2 regions of the Nocardiopsis tropica genome follow, and region 2 is predicted to be linked to the other one. Evidence: predicted binding sites of a transcription regulator. Region 2 holds the regulator's gene; the other holds the start of a gene.
What was found. The regulator HrcA, encoded in region 2, represses chaperone genes, less so after heat shock. The targets are predictions, from matches to a motif close to TTGGCACTCTCNNNNNGAGAGTGCCAA.
Positions count from the first base shown of each region.

Region 1: groES (co-chaperone GroES) is a predicted target of HrcA. The motif match lies at 4,152-4,178, and genes of this name have one in related genera.

Region 1 covers NZ_JBHSUF010000011.1:183,554-189,875, forward strand. The annotation lists gene guaB (IMP dehydrogenase) at 1-658, opposite strand, end outside; gene ACFQBR_RS19215 (sigma-70 family RNA polymerase sigma factor) at 1,143-1,784, opposite strand; gene groL (chaperonin GroEL) at 1,992-3,599, opposite strand; gene groES (co-chaperone GroES) at 3,714-4,025, opposite strand; gene ACFQBR_RS19230 (class I SAM-dependent methyltransferase) at 4,319-5,593, shown strand; gene ACFQBR_RS19235 (coiled-coil domain-containing protein) at 5,975-6,322, shown strand, end outside.
Region 2 covers NZ_JBHSUF010000001.1:265,741-272,062, reverse strand. The annotation lists gene ACFQBR_RS01125 (16S rRNA (uracil(1498)-N(3))-methyltransferase) at 1-633, opposite strand, end outside; gene dnaJ (molecular chaperone DnaJ) at 630-1,769, opposite strand; gene hrcA (heat-inducible transcriptional repressor HrcA) at 1,774-2,787, opposite strand; gene ACFQBR_RS01110 (DUF3097 domain-containing protein) at 2,963-3,835, shown strand; gene ACFQBR_RS01105 (DUF4870 domain-containing protein) at 4,936-5,265, shown strand; gene ACFQBR_RS01100 (DUF4870 domain-containing protein) at 5,313-5,993, shown strand; gene hemW (radical SAM family heme chaperone HemW) at 6,071-6,322, opposite strand, start outside.

The DNA of each region.
Region 1 (6,322 bases), on a different contig from region 2:
CCTTGGTGGCGTCGGGGAACTGCTCGCTCTTGATGAAGTCCTTGACGGTGATCAGGCCGCGCAGGCGGTTCTGCGCGTCGACCAGGGGCAGCTTCTCGACCTTGTGCCTGCGGAGCAGCTCGAAGGCCTGCTCGCGGCTCACGCCGACGGGGGCGGTGACCAGGTTCTCGGTGGTCATGACGTCGCGGACCAGCCGGGTACGGTCGCTCTCGAAGCGCATGTCCCTGTTGGTGACGATGCCGACGAGGGAGCCGCCGGCGTCGGTGACGGGGACGCCGGAGATCCGGTAGTGGGCGCACAGGCGCTCGACCTCGGCGAGGTCGTCCTCCGGCTTGCAGGTGACGGGGTCGGTGACCATCCCGGCCTCGGAGCGCTTGACCAGGTCGATCTGGCTGGCCTGGTCCTCGGCGGAGAGGTTGCGGTGCAGGACGCCGGCGCCGCCCTGGCGCGCCATGGCCACGGCCATCCGGGCCTCGGTGACGGTGTCCATCGCCGCGGACAGCAGGGGGATGCTCAGGGTGATGTTGCGGGACAGGCGGGTGGTGGTGTCCACCTCGCCCGGCTGGAGGTCGGAGTAGGCCGGTACGAGGAGCACGTCGTCGTAGGTCAACCCCGGCGGCAGCAGTTTGTCCCCGTAGTCGCTGTACTCCTGGCCCATGACACAACCTCCGCTATCCCGGCACACCTGCGCGGTTCGCCCCCGCGTGTCGTCTCATCCTAGGTCGTCGCCCTGTGCGGCCCCGGTGGAATGAGGTGTTTGACCCGTCACCCCGACCCGAAAGTGAGCGGTATCACGGTTTGGGGGCCGTGCACGGACGGACCTGCCCGCCCCTGCCTCCGGACAACACCGGTCGGCGCCCCGGGCTTCCCTCGGGAGGGTCGGAGGGGCCGTGCGCCACGGGACCGGAGCGTCCACGGGCGGCCGGTCGCCGGAGCGGCCGGGCAGCACGAAGGGGCCGGTCGCCGGAGCGGCCGGGGGTCACGGGCGGCCGGTCGCCGGAGGGCGGGGCCGGCGCGCGGTGCGACGCGCTCAGTGCCAGCCGGAACTGCGGCGTCCGGCCTGGCCGGGGTAGCGGCAGCGGCCGTGGACCCGCGGGCGGTCGGGGCACACACGGCGCCCGGGACGGGGGCGTCCGCCGTGTTCAGGGGAGGAGGCGGTTCGCCACGGCCACCTGCCGAAGCCGAGCGATAGCTCGGTGCTGGGCGACCCGTACCGCGCCCGCCGACATTCCCAGTACATGTCCCGTCTCATCCGCTGTCAGTCCTGCGATCACCCTCATGACCAGGAGCTTGCGCTGCTGTTCCGGCAGCTCGTCCAGGAGCTCCCTGGCGCGCTGGGCCTCGATCACCCGCACCGCCGACTCCTCCGGTCCCGGGTCGTCGTCCGGCTGCTCGGGCACCGCGTCGGTGGGCACCGTCTCCACCCTGCCCGCGACGCGCAGGGTGTCGGCGACCTTGTGGGCGGCGATGCCGAACACGAAGGCCGCGAAGGGGCGGCCCCGGTCCTGGTAGCGCGGTACGGCCGAGAGCAGCGCGATGCAGACTTCCTGCGCCACGTCGTCGGAGTAGTGGGCCAGGCCCGAGACCCGGGCGAGGCGTGCGTGGCAGTACCTGACCACCATGGGCCGGACCGCGCGCAACAGCGAGTCCATGGCCCCGTCGTCCCCCCGGACGGCGAGCGAGCCCAGATGGTTCAACCCTGTGTCGCGGGCGGCGGAGTCCGCCTGCCCGTGTGTCCCTGGCCGCTGCGCGGTAGCGCCCCCCCGGGCGCCTGCATCCGTCACGTTAGGAATGATGCCCCCACTGCGGGACCCAACCGCTCCAATCGCCAACTACGGAATGGTCACGTTTTGGGAAAAACGTCCGAAAACGCCACACACTCCAGAGGGAAAAGAGGGGCTCACGTGGTAGTGCGCGGGGGCGGGACACCGACGTGTCCCGCCCCCGGGCCGGATTCACACCCGACCCGTCACCGGGTCCGGGGCGTGGGGTCAGTGACCGTGGCCGTGGCCGTGGTCGTCCGCCTCCTCCTCGGGCTTGTCCGCCACCAGGACCTCGGTGGTCAGGAGCATGCCCGCGATGGACGCGGCGTTCTGGACGGCGGAGCGGGAGACCTTGACCGGGTCGAGGATGCCCTGGGCGGTCAGGTCGCCGTAGGTGCCCTTGGCGGCGTTGTAACCGTGACCGACCTCCAGCTCGGAGATCCGGTGGGTCACGACGTAGCCCTCGGCGCCCGCGTTCTCCGCGATCCACCGGGCGGGCTCGACCAGGGCGCGGCGCACGATCGCCACACCGGTGGCCTCGTCGCCGGTCAGCCCGAGGTCGTCCAGGGCGGACGCCGCGTGCACCAGGGAGGCCCCGCCGCCGGCGACGATGCCCTCCTCGATGGCCGCGCGGGTCGCCGAGATGGCGTCCTCCAGGCGGTGCTTCTTCTCCTTGAGCTCCACCTCGGTGGCGGCGCCGACGCGCAGGACGGACACGCCGCCCGCGAGCTTGGCCAGGCGCTCCTGGAGCTTCTCGCGGTCCCAGTCGGAGTCGCTCGCCTCGATCTCCTTGCGGATCTGGCGCACGCGGTCGTCGATCTCGGACTGCTCGCCCGCGCCGTCGACGATGGTCGTCGCGTCCTTCGTGATGACGGTGCGGCGGGCGCTGCCCAGCGCGTCGAGTTCGGCGTTCTCCAGGGTCAGGCCGACCTCCTCGGCGATGACCTGGCCGCCGGTGAGGACGGCGATGTCCTGGAGCATGGCCTTGCGGCGCTCGCCGAAGCCGGGCGCCTTGACGGCGGCGACGTTGAGCGTGCCCCGGATCTTGTTGAGCACCAGGGCGCCCAGCGCGTCGCCGTCGATGTCCTCGGCGATGATCAGGAGCGGCTTCTTGCTCTGGACGACCTTCTCCAGCAGGGGCAGCAGCTCGTTGAGGCTGCTGATCTTCCCCTGGTTGATGAGGATGAGGGCGTCCTCCAGCACCGCCTCCTGGCGGTCGCCGTCGGTGACGAAGTAGGGCGAGACGTAGCCCTTGTCGAACTGGAGCCCCTCGGTGAAGTCGAGGTCCATCCCGAAGGTGGGGGCCTCCTCCACCGTGATGACGCCGTCCTTGCCGACCTTGTCGAACGCCTCGGCGATCAGGTCGCCGATCTGGGCGTCCTGGGCGGAGTTGGTCGCCACGTAGGCGATGTCCTCGCGCTCCTCGACGGGGCGGGCGCGCTCCAGGAGGATCTCGGAGACGCGGGCGGCCGCGGCGTCGATGCCCCTCTTGAGGGCGAGCGGGGAGGCGCCGGAGGTGACGCTGCGCAGACCCTCGCGGACCAGGGCCTGGGCCAGGACGGTCGCGGTGGTGGTGCCGTCACCGGCGGCGTCGTTGGTCTTGGTGGCGACCTCCTTGACCAGCTGGGCGCCCAGGTTCTCGTACGGGTCGTCCAGCTCGATCTCACGGGCGACGGTCACGCCGTCGTTCGTGATGGTGGGGGCGCCGAACTTCTTGTCGATGACGACGTTGCGGCCGCGCGGGCCGAGCGTCACCTTGACGGCGTTGGCGAGGCGGTCGACGCCCCGCTCGAGGGCGCGGCGGGCGTCGTCCTCGAACTCCAGGATCTTCGGCATGTGGGTGCTTCCTCTTGAGGCTCGTATAAAACGAGCATCCCGCCCCGCCCGGCGTTATGCCGACCGGTGCGGGATGCCTGGCTCCGAGCCCGGTGGACCGGGCCCCGTCGAGACCTACTTCTCGACGACCGCGAGCAGGTCGCGGGCGGAGAGGACCAGGTACTCCTGGCCGTCGTACTTGACCTCGGTGCCGCCGTACTTGCTGTAGAGGACGACGTCGCCGACCTTCACGTCCAGCGGGATGCGCTTGTCGCCCTCGTCGTCCCAACGGCCGGGGCCCACGGCGAGGATCTCGCCCTCCTGGGGCTTCTCCTTGGCGGTGTCCGGGATGACCAGACCGGAAGCGGTGGTCTGCTCGGCCTCCAGCGTCCTGACCACGACGCGGTCCTCGAGCGGCTTCAGCACGGTCTTGGTGGCGGTCGACACGGTGTGACCTCCCCCTTCAAAGTTTCGGTGTACTGGCTCCGGTCCGCGCTGGCACGCGGACCGACTGCGAAAAAGGGGCGACAGAGGCGGCCTGTCGTCGCGGGTGCCAGACCGGCGTCGTCGCGATTAGCACTCTACCCCTGAGAGTGCCAGAATGGAAATGCGACCGTGACCCCCGGTCGGGGACTTCCGTGAGGAGCCGGGCATCCTGCCCGCGCCGCGGCGGCCCCACGACGCGCGGGGCGTCCGGGTCCGCCGACACAGACCGCCCTTCGACGTCCGAGGTGAACCCCATGCGCGTGCCCGCCTTCGAGGCGCTGCTCTCCGACGCGGGCCGGGAGGTGCTGGAGGGCGTCGATCCGGGGAGCGCGGTCCGGGACCAGCTCGGCACGGCGTCCCTGCTGCGGTCCGACCCGCGCGTGGCGGCCCTGGACCCTGATCTACCCGTCTCGGAGCTGGTCAACGCGCTCCTGACCCAGGTCTCCCTCCGCGAGCGCGGCCGGGCCAAGTTCGGCGACGCGGCGGGGCGGATGTTCTTCACCCCGAACGGCCTGGAGCAGTCCACCCGGCGCGTCGTGGCCGAGTACCGGGCGGGGCGGACCGCCGCGGTCGCGGGTGCGGTGCCGGCGGGCGGCTCCGCGGGCGACCTGTGCTGCGGGATCGGCGCGGACCTGCTGGCGCTGGCCGGGCGCGGCGTCCCCGTGGAGGGCGTGGACTCCGACCCGCTGACGGTGGCGGTCGCCCGCGCCAACATCGGGGCCCTCGGGCTGTCGGACCTGGCGCGGGTCCGCGAGGGCGAGGTCGGCGCGTCGGCGGTCGGCCGCTACCCGCTGCTGTTCTGCGACCCGGCCAGGCGCGGCGGGCGCGGCCGGGTGTTCGACCCGGCCGCCTACTCCCCCCCGTGGGACGTGGCGACGGGGCTGGCCGGGGCCGCGGAGGCCGCCTGCCTGAAGGCGGCTCCGGGCATCCCGCACGAGGCACTGCCCGAGGACGCCTCCGCCGAGTGGATCTCGGTGGACGGGGAGCTCAAGGAGACGGCCCTGTGGTTCGGCGCCCTGGCGGAGGGCACGGGGGCCCGGCGGCGCGCCACCGTCCTGCACGAGCGCGAGGGCCTGCTGGCCCGGGAGGGGGCGGCCGCGCACCTGGACGCCGACCCCGGGGCGGGCCCGGCGCCCGTGGCCCCGGCCCGGCGCTACCTGTACGACCCGGACCCGGCCGTGGTGCGGTCGCACCTGGTGGCGGAGGCGGCGGCGCGGGTGGACGGCGCGCTGCTGGACGAGCGGATCGCCTACTTCACCGCGGACACGGCGGCCATGTCGCCGCTGTGGCGGGTGCTGGAGGTGGTGGAGATGCTGCCGTTCTCCCTGAAGCGCCTGAGGTCTGCGGTGCGGGCGCTGGACGCCGGGACGGTAACGATCAAGAAACGCGGATCGGCCGTGGACACGGAGAAGCTGCGCCGTGATCTGCGGGCGTCGGGCCCCGGGTCGGTGACCGTGGTCCTCACCAGGATCGGCGACCGGCCCTTCTGCCTGCTGTGCCGCGAGGTCGGGACCCCCTCCCCGGGGTGACCCCCGGTCGGCGGCCCGTCGGCGCCCGGGCCCCGGCACGCCCGGCGGCGGGGGCGCGGACCCCAGATCGTTACCTCTCTCACCCAGATCTTCCGCCGTCCCCTGGGGGCGAAGGGACCCAGGTCGTTAAACTGACGACCGCTGCAGTCCTTCCCTTCTCATGGATTCACCCGGAAGACTCGTGTGAGCGGCCCGCCCCGCGATGCGGTCGGATCTCGGGCCTTGCGCCGTATATATACGGACAGTCACACTCCAGTCACGATGGGGCGGTAACCATCGCGGGAGCGCCGCCCGCCCGGGGACCATCGAGAACCCGACCCGTCCGGAACCGTCCACTCCCCCGTACGGGTACGGGAGCGCCAGAACCAAAGGAGCACCTCGGTGGAACAGACCAATCACAACTTCCTCAACGGGGGAGGCCAGTCCGGTGTCTCCGACCGGATGCGTGACCTGCTCTCCCAGGCCGCCCAGGAGCACGTCTCCGAGCAGAAGTCGCAGGGCGCCGTCAGCGAGGAGATGCGCCAGCGCCTCGAGGGGATGGAGTGGCTGCTCCGCGAACTGCGCGAGCGCGAGCTCACCTCCCTCGCCGAGTCCGTCACCACGGTCAACGGGCGCATCGACGACTTCCTCGCCCGCCCGCCGGAATGGGCCGAGACCCTCGCCGAGCACATCGAGGTCGTCGGCCAGCAGGTCAAGCCGCTGTCGGACATGCCCTCCCTTCGGGCCGAC
Region 2 (6,322 bases):
GGTGAACGCGTCGAGCTCGGCGTCGGAGAACCCTCCCTCGGGGCCGACCACCACGACGATCCCCGGACCGTCGCCCGAGGGCAGGTCCAGTTCGGCCAGGCGTCCGGCACCGTCCTCGTGCAGGACCACGCCCAGGTCGGCTCCGGCCAGCAGCCCGGCCACGGCGGACCGGTCCGCGAGGTCCTCGACCAGGGGCAGCCGCCCCCGCCGCGCCTGCTTGGCCGACTCCCTCGCGGTGGCGCGCCACTTGGCCAGCGCCTTGGCCGCCCGGTCGCCCTTCCAGCGGGTGACGGAGCGCTCGGCGGCCCAGGGCACGATCGTGTCCACCCCGGCCTCGGTCATCATCTCCACGGCCAGTTCGCCGCGGTCGCCCTTGGGCAGCGCCTGGACCACGGTCAGGCGGGGACGCGGCGCGGGTTCCTCCCGGCGCTCCACCACCGTGCAGACGACGTGGTCCCTGCCCACGGCGGACACCGTGCACCGGGCACGCAGGCCGAGACCGTCGGACAGGTCGACGGTCTCGCCCTCCCTGATGCGCCGCACGACCGCGGCGTGGTGCCCCTCGGGGCCGTCCACCGTCACCCGGTCGGCCGCCAGTGCGGCGGTCCCGACCAGGAAGACGGGGGGTGTCACTTCGCGCCGAAGGCGTCGCGGAGCTTGGCGAAGAGGCCGCCGTGCCCGGGGCTGAACCGCCCCGGGGACTGGTCCTCGCCGCGCAGCTCGGCGAACTTGCGGAGGAGGTTCTCCTGCTCCTCGTCGAGCTTGCCCGGGGTCTCCACGTCGACGCGGATGCGCAGGTCGCCCCGGCCTCCCCCGTCCAGGTGCGTGACGCCCTTGTTGGACAGGGTGATGACGTGGCCGGAGTTGGTGCCCGGCCGCAGATCGATGTTCTCGGTCCCGTCCAGGGTGTCGAAGGCGAAGGACGCGCCCAGCGCGGCGGCCGTCATGGGGACCGTCACCGTGCAGTGCAGGTCGTCGCCGCGCCGCTCGAAGGTCGGGTGGGGACGCTGGATGATCTCCAGGATGATGTCGCCGCGCGGGCCGCCGTTGGGGCCGACCTCACCCTCTCCGGCGAGCTGGATCCGGGTGCCGTCGTCGACGCCGGCCGGGATCTTGACGGTACGGGTGACCTTCTCGCGCACCCGGCCCTCCCCCGCGCAGTCGCCGCAGGGGTTGGTGATGACCGAGCCCTGGCCCGAGCACTGCGGGCAGGGGCGGGAGGTCATGACCTGGCCCAGGAAGGACCTCGTCACCTGGGAGACCTCGCCCTGGCCGTGGCACATCTCGCACGTGGTGCGGTGCGAACCGGCCGCGGTCCCCTCACCCTGGCACGTCTCGCACAGGATCGCGGTGGGGAAGGTGATCTCCTTGCTGACCCCGAACGCGGTCTCCACCAGGTCCAGTTCGACCCGGATCTTGATGCTGCGCCCGCGCCGGACCCGTTCCCGGGGGCCGCGCCCGCCGGGCTGGCCGCCGCCGAAGAAGGCGTTCATGATGTCGTCGAAGGCGAACCCGCCCCCGCCGCCGAAGCCTCCCGCGCCGCCACCGCCGGGAGCGTAGGGGTCCTGGCCCATGTCGAACATCCGGCGCTTGTTCTCGTCGGAGAGGACCTCGTAGGCCTGGGTCACCTCCTTGAAGCGCTCCTGGGTCGCGGGGTCGGGGTTGATGTCCGGATGGAGCTCGCGCGCGAGCCTCCGGTACGCCTTCTTGATCTCGTCCTTGGACGCGTCGCGACGCACCCCGAGAACCTGGTAATAGTCTCTGGCCACTGAGTTACTGTCCTGCCAAAATCTGTCCGACATACCGAGCCACGGCGCGTACCGCTCCCATTGTTCCCGGATAGTCCATCCGGGTGGGCCCCACGACACCGATCTTGGCGAGCGACTGGTTTCCCACACCGTAGTCGGCCGAGACGATGGAGGTGGACCGGAGACCCTCGTGGAAGTTCTCCGCGCCGATGCGCACCGTGAGCATTGACGGGTCCTTCGCCTCACCCAGCAAACGGATGAGGACCATGTTCTCTTCCAGCGCCTCCAGGACGTCCCGCAGGCTGGCGGCGAAGTCCACGGCGGCGAGGTTGGCCGTCCCCGCGAGGACGATCTTCTCCTCGTGCCGCTCGACGAGGCTCTCCAGCAGGACGGAGAGGACGGCCACCGCCATCTGGCGGTGTTCGGGCGGAACCTGCGCGGGCAGGTCCTCAACCGCGTCGGGCACCTCTCCGAGGTGGAGACCGGAGATGGCGCGGTTGAGCATGGAGCGCAGGTCGTTGACCGCGGTTCCGTTGACCTCGCCGAGGCCGTCGATGACGCGCTGCTCGACCCTGCCCGTGTCGGTGATCACGACCATCATGACCCGCTGGCCCCCCAGGGGGACCAGCTCGACGTGCTGGACCGAGGAACGGGTCAGCGACGGGTACTGCACGATCGCGACCTGGCGGGTGAGCTGCGCGAGGAGCCGCACGGTCCGCGCGACGATCTCGTCCAGGTCCACCGCTCCGGCGAGGAAGGACTCGATGGCGCGGCGCTCCGGCGCCGACAGGGGCTTGACGGAGGAGAGCCGGTCGACGAAGAGCCGGTACCCCTTGTCCGTGGGCACGCGTCCCGCGCTGGTGTGGGGCTGGGCGATGTACCCGTCCTCCTCCAGCGCGACCATGTCGTTGCGGATGGTCGCGGGAGAGACCCCGAGCCTGTGCCGGTCGGCCAGCGCCCTGGAGCCGACGGGCTCGTTCGTGTTGACGAAGTCCTCCACGACCGCTCGCAGGACAGCGAGCTTGCGCTCGTCCAGCAACTCGCCACCTCCTGGCACTCCGGGGTCCTCAGTGCTAATTCTATGCCCGGCCGCAAACCCGGACGGCTACCCCTCGGCGGTAACACCGGAGGAGGCGCCGGATCTTCCCTCCGGAGCCGCGACGTGCGCCACGGCGCGGATGAACCGACACCCTCCCCCAGTAGACTGCACGACCGTGGCTACCAAGGGAACCGGCCGCTACGGCCGCGACGTGCTCGCAGGCGACTGGCGGCTGCCCCGCAAGGGGGCCGTGCGCGAGGTCGCCCTGAGTCGGGACCTGGTCGTGGAGGACGCCGACGAGGCCTTCTGCGGAGCGGTCGTGACGTGGGACAGGTCCAGCGTGACCCTGGAGGACCGCGCGGGGCGCCGCAGGGTGTTCGACCTCGGCCCGGCCGCCTTCCTGCTCGACGGGAGACCCGTGACCCTGGTGCGCCCCGCGCCCGCGCCGCGGGGACCCCTGCGGAGCGCGTCCGGCTCGGTGGCGGTGCCCGGGGCCGCCGCGCGCACGGCGCGTGAGAGCAGGATCTACGTGGAGGGCGCGCACGACGCCGAGCTCGTGGAGAAGGTCTGGGGCCACGACCTCCGCGTCGAGGGAATCGCCGTCGAGTTCCTGGAGGGCGTCGACGACCTGCCCTCGATCGTGGCGGACTTCTCCCCCGGCCCGGGCCGCCGCCTGGGGGTCCTCGTCGACCACCTGGTCCCCGGGTCCAAGGAGAGCCGGATCGCCGAGCGGGTGCGCGGGGAGCACGTGCTGGTCGCCGGCCACCCCTACGTCGACGTCTGGCAGGCGGTGCGGCCGGGCGCCGTGGGGATCGGGGCCTGGCCGGAGGTTCCGCGCGGGCGCCCCTGGAAGGAGGGCGTCGTCGAGGCCCTCGGGTGGCGGCTGGAGACCGGTGAGGCGTGGCGCAGGATCCTCGGATCGGTCCGTACCTATGCTGATCTGGAGCCCTCGCTGCTCGGACGCGTGGAGGAGCTCATCGACTTCGTCACGGGGCCCCATCCGGACGAGCCCCGGGGCCCGTCGTCGGGTCGGGGCGCCCACCCGTGACCGGGCCGTTTTCGCGCCGGTACGGCCCCAGGACCTAGGATTCTGCCCAGGGCGCGGTCCGGACACCCGGTGTCCGGCGCCGCGGTCGCCCGCCTCCGGCCCCGCGCGGTCGTCGGTACGAGCGAAAGTACAAGAACCGCCACTCATGAGCGGAGCCAAGGAAGAGCATGAGCGAGACCCCGACGAACCCCCCGTCCCCGGAGGACCCCGACCAGGACCGGCAGCCCGGGCAGCCGGACGGCGGGCAGCAGGAGTACGGCCCCCGGGGTGAGGGCCGACCGCAGCAGCCCGGGTACGGGCAGCCGTCGGGCGGCCTGTCCCCGTACGCTCCGCAGCCCGACCAGGCACAGCCCGGGTACGGGCAGCCCTCGGGCGAACAGCCCGCGTACGGACAGCAGCCCCACCCCGGCCACGGACAGCCCTCCGGCGGCCAGTCCCCCTACGCCCCGCAGCCCGACCAGGCACAGCCCCCGTACGGACAGCCCGGCTACGGACAACCGCCCCAGCAGCCCTACGGCGGGCCCCAGGCACAGCCCGGTTTCGCCCCTCCCGGCGGAGAGCAGCAGGCCCAAGGGCACCAGCCCCCGCAGCCCTACGGCGGGCCCGCGTACGGGCAGCCCTCGGGGGCCCAGCCCGCGTACGGACAGCAGCCCCACCCCGGCCACGGACAGCCGACCGGCGGCCAGTCCCCCTACGCCCCGCAGCCCGACCAGGCACAGCCCCCGTACGGACAGCCCTCGGGCGAACAGTCCGCGTACGGGCAGCCCTCGGGGGCCCAGCCCGCGTACGGACAGCAGCCCCACCCCGGCCACGGACAGCCCTCCGGCGGCCAGTCCCCCTACGCCCCGCAGCCCGACCAGGGCCACCAGGACTACGGTCAGCAGGCGCAGCAGCCCTACGGGCACCCCCACCAGGCACAGCCCCAGCAGCCCTACGGCCGACCGGCCGGCGGCCCGCAGGGGTACGCCCCCCAGCCCGACCACGCGCAGCACCCGCAGGCCTACGGACATCCCCAGCAGCCGCAGTACCCCGGGGCGCAGGCAGCCTACGGCCAGCCGCAGCCGCCCGCCCAGGGGGGTGACAACAGCACGCTGGTGGCCATGCTCGCCCACCTCTCGGGCTTCGTGATCGCCTGCTTCGGCTGGATCCCGCCCCTCGCGGTCTACCTCGCCAAGCGCAACCAGTCGCCGTTCGTCCGGCACCACGCCTCGGAGGCGGCGAACTTCCAGATCACGCTGCTGATCCCGTACGTCTTCGCCTGGGTCGTCTTCATCGGTCTGGGTATCTTCTTCCCAGGACTGTCCTGGATCGGATCCCTCCTCATCGCGGTCGTCTGGATCGTGTCGATCGTGTTCGGGGTCATGGGCGCCAACGGCGCCAACAAGGGGACCTGGTACCGCTACCCGGTCAGCATCCGCCTGCTGAAGTGAGGCCGTCCCGAAGCACGGTCCGAGCGAGTCCACCCGAAGGAACCACCATGTCGTACCCGAACAACCCGCCAGAGGACCCCTACGGCCAGGGGGACCCGACCGGCCGCGACGACGGCTCCGGGGGCCGGTCGGGCGGCTATCCGCCCCCCGGCGGTTCCGGCGGATACCCGCCGCCCCCTCAGGACCCCTCGGGGTACCCGGGCGGCGGCCACCCCGGACAGCCCGGCGGATATCCGCCGCCCGGCTACCCCGGACACCAGGACCCGGGCAGCTACCAGGGTCCGCCCGGCTATCCCGGGCAGCCCGGGTACCAGGAGCAGACCGGCGGCTACCAGCAGGGCGGCTATCCGCCCCCCGGCTACCCGCCCCACGGGGGCTACGGCCAGTCGTCGGCGACGACCGGCCAGCCCAACTCCGAGGAGCGCACGATGGCGCTCCTGACCCACCTCAGCGGGATCGTGCTGGGCTTCCTCGTCCCGCTGATCATGTATTTGGTGAAGAAGGACGAGTCGCCCTTCCTCCGCCACCAGTCGGCGCAGGCGCTGAACTTCCAGATCCTGCTGACCATCGGCTACGTCATCTCGATCCCGCTGTCGTTCATCCTCATCGGCGGGCTCCTGAGCCTGGTCCTGTGGGTGCTGGCCGTGGTGTTCGGCATCCTGGCGGGCACCGCGGCCAACCGCGGCGAGTGGTACCGCTACCCGGTCAACGTCGACTGGGTCAAGTAGCGGCGCGGCGCACGCCGCGGGAACGCTTGAGGGGGCCGGGCAACCTTGCCCGGCCCCCTCGGCGTGCGCCCGGGCCCTCAGGTGAGGTCGCGCACCACGGCGTCCGCGAGCAGGCGCCCCCGGCGGGTCAGGACGGCGCGGCCCGCGCCGTGGGCGCCGGCCTCCAGCAGGCCCTCGGCGACGGCGCGCTCGGCCGCGGCGCGCCCGTGCGGCTCCAGCAGGTCCAGCGGACACCCCTGCTCCACGCGCAGTTCGAGCAGGATCCGCTCGAAGCGCCGCTCCTCCCGTGTGAGCACCTCGCGGGCCTGGCCCGGGCTGTCGCCCGAGTT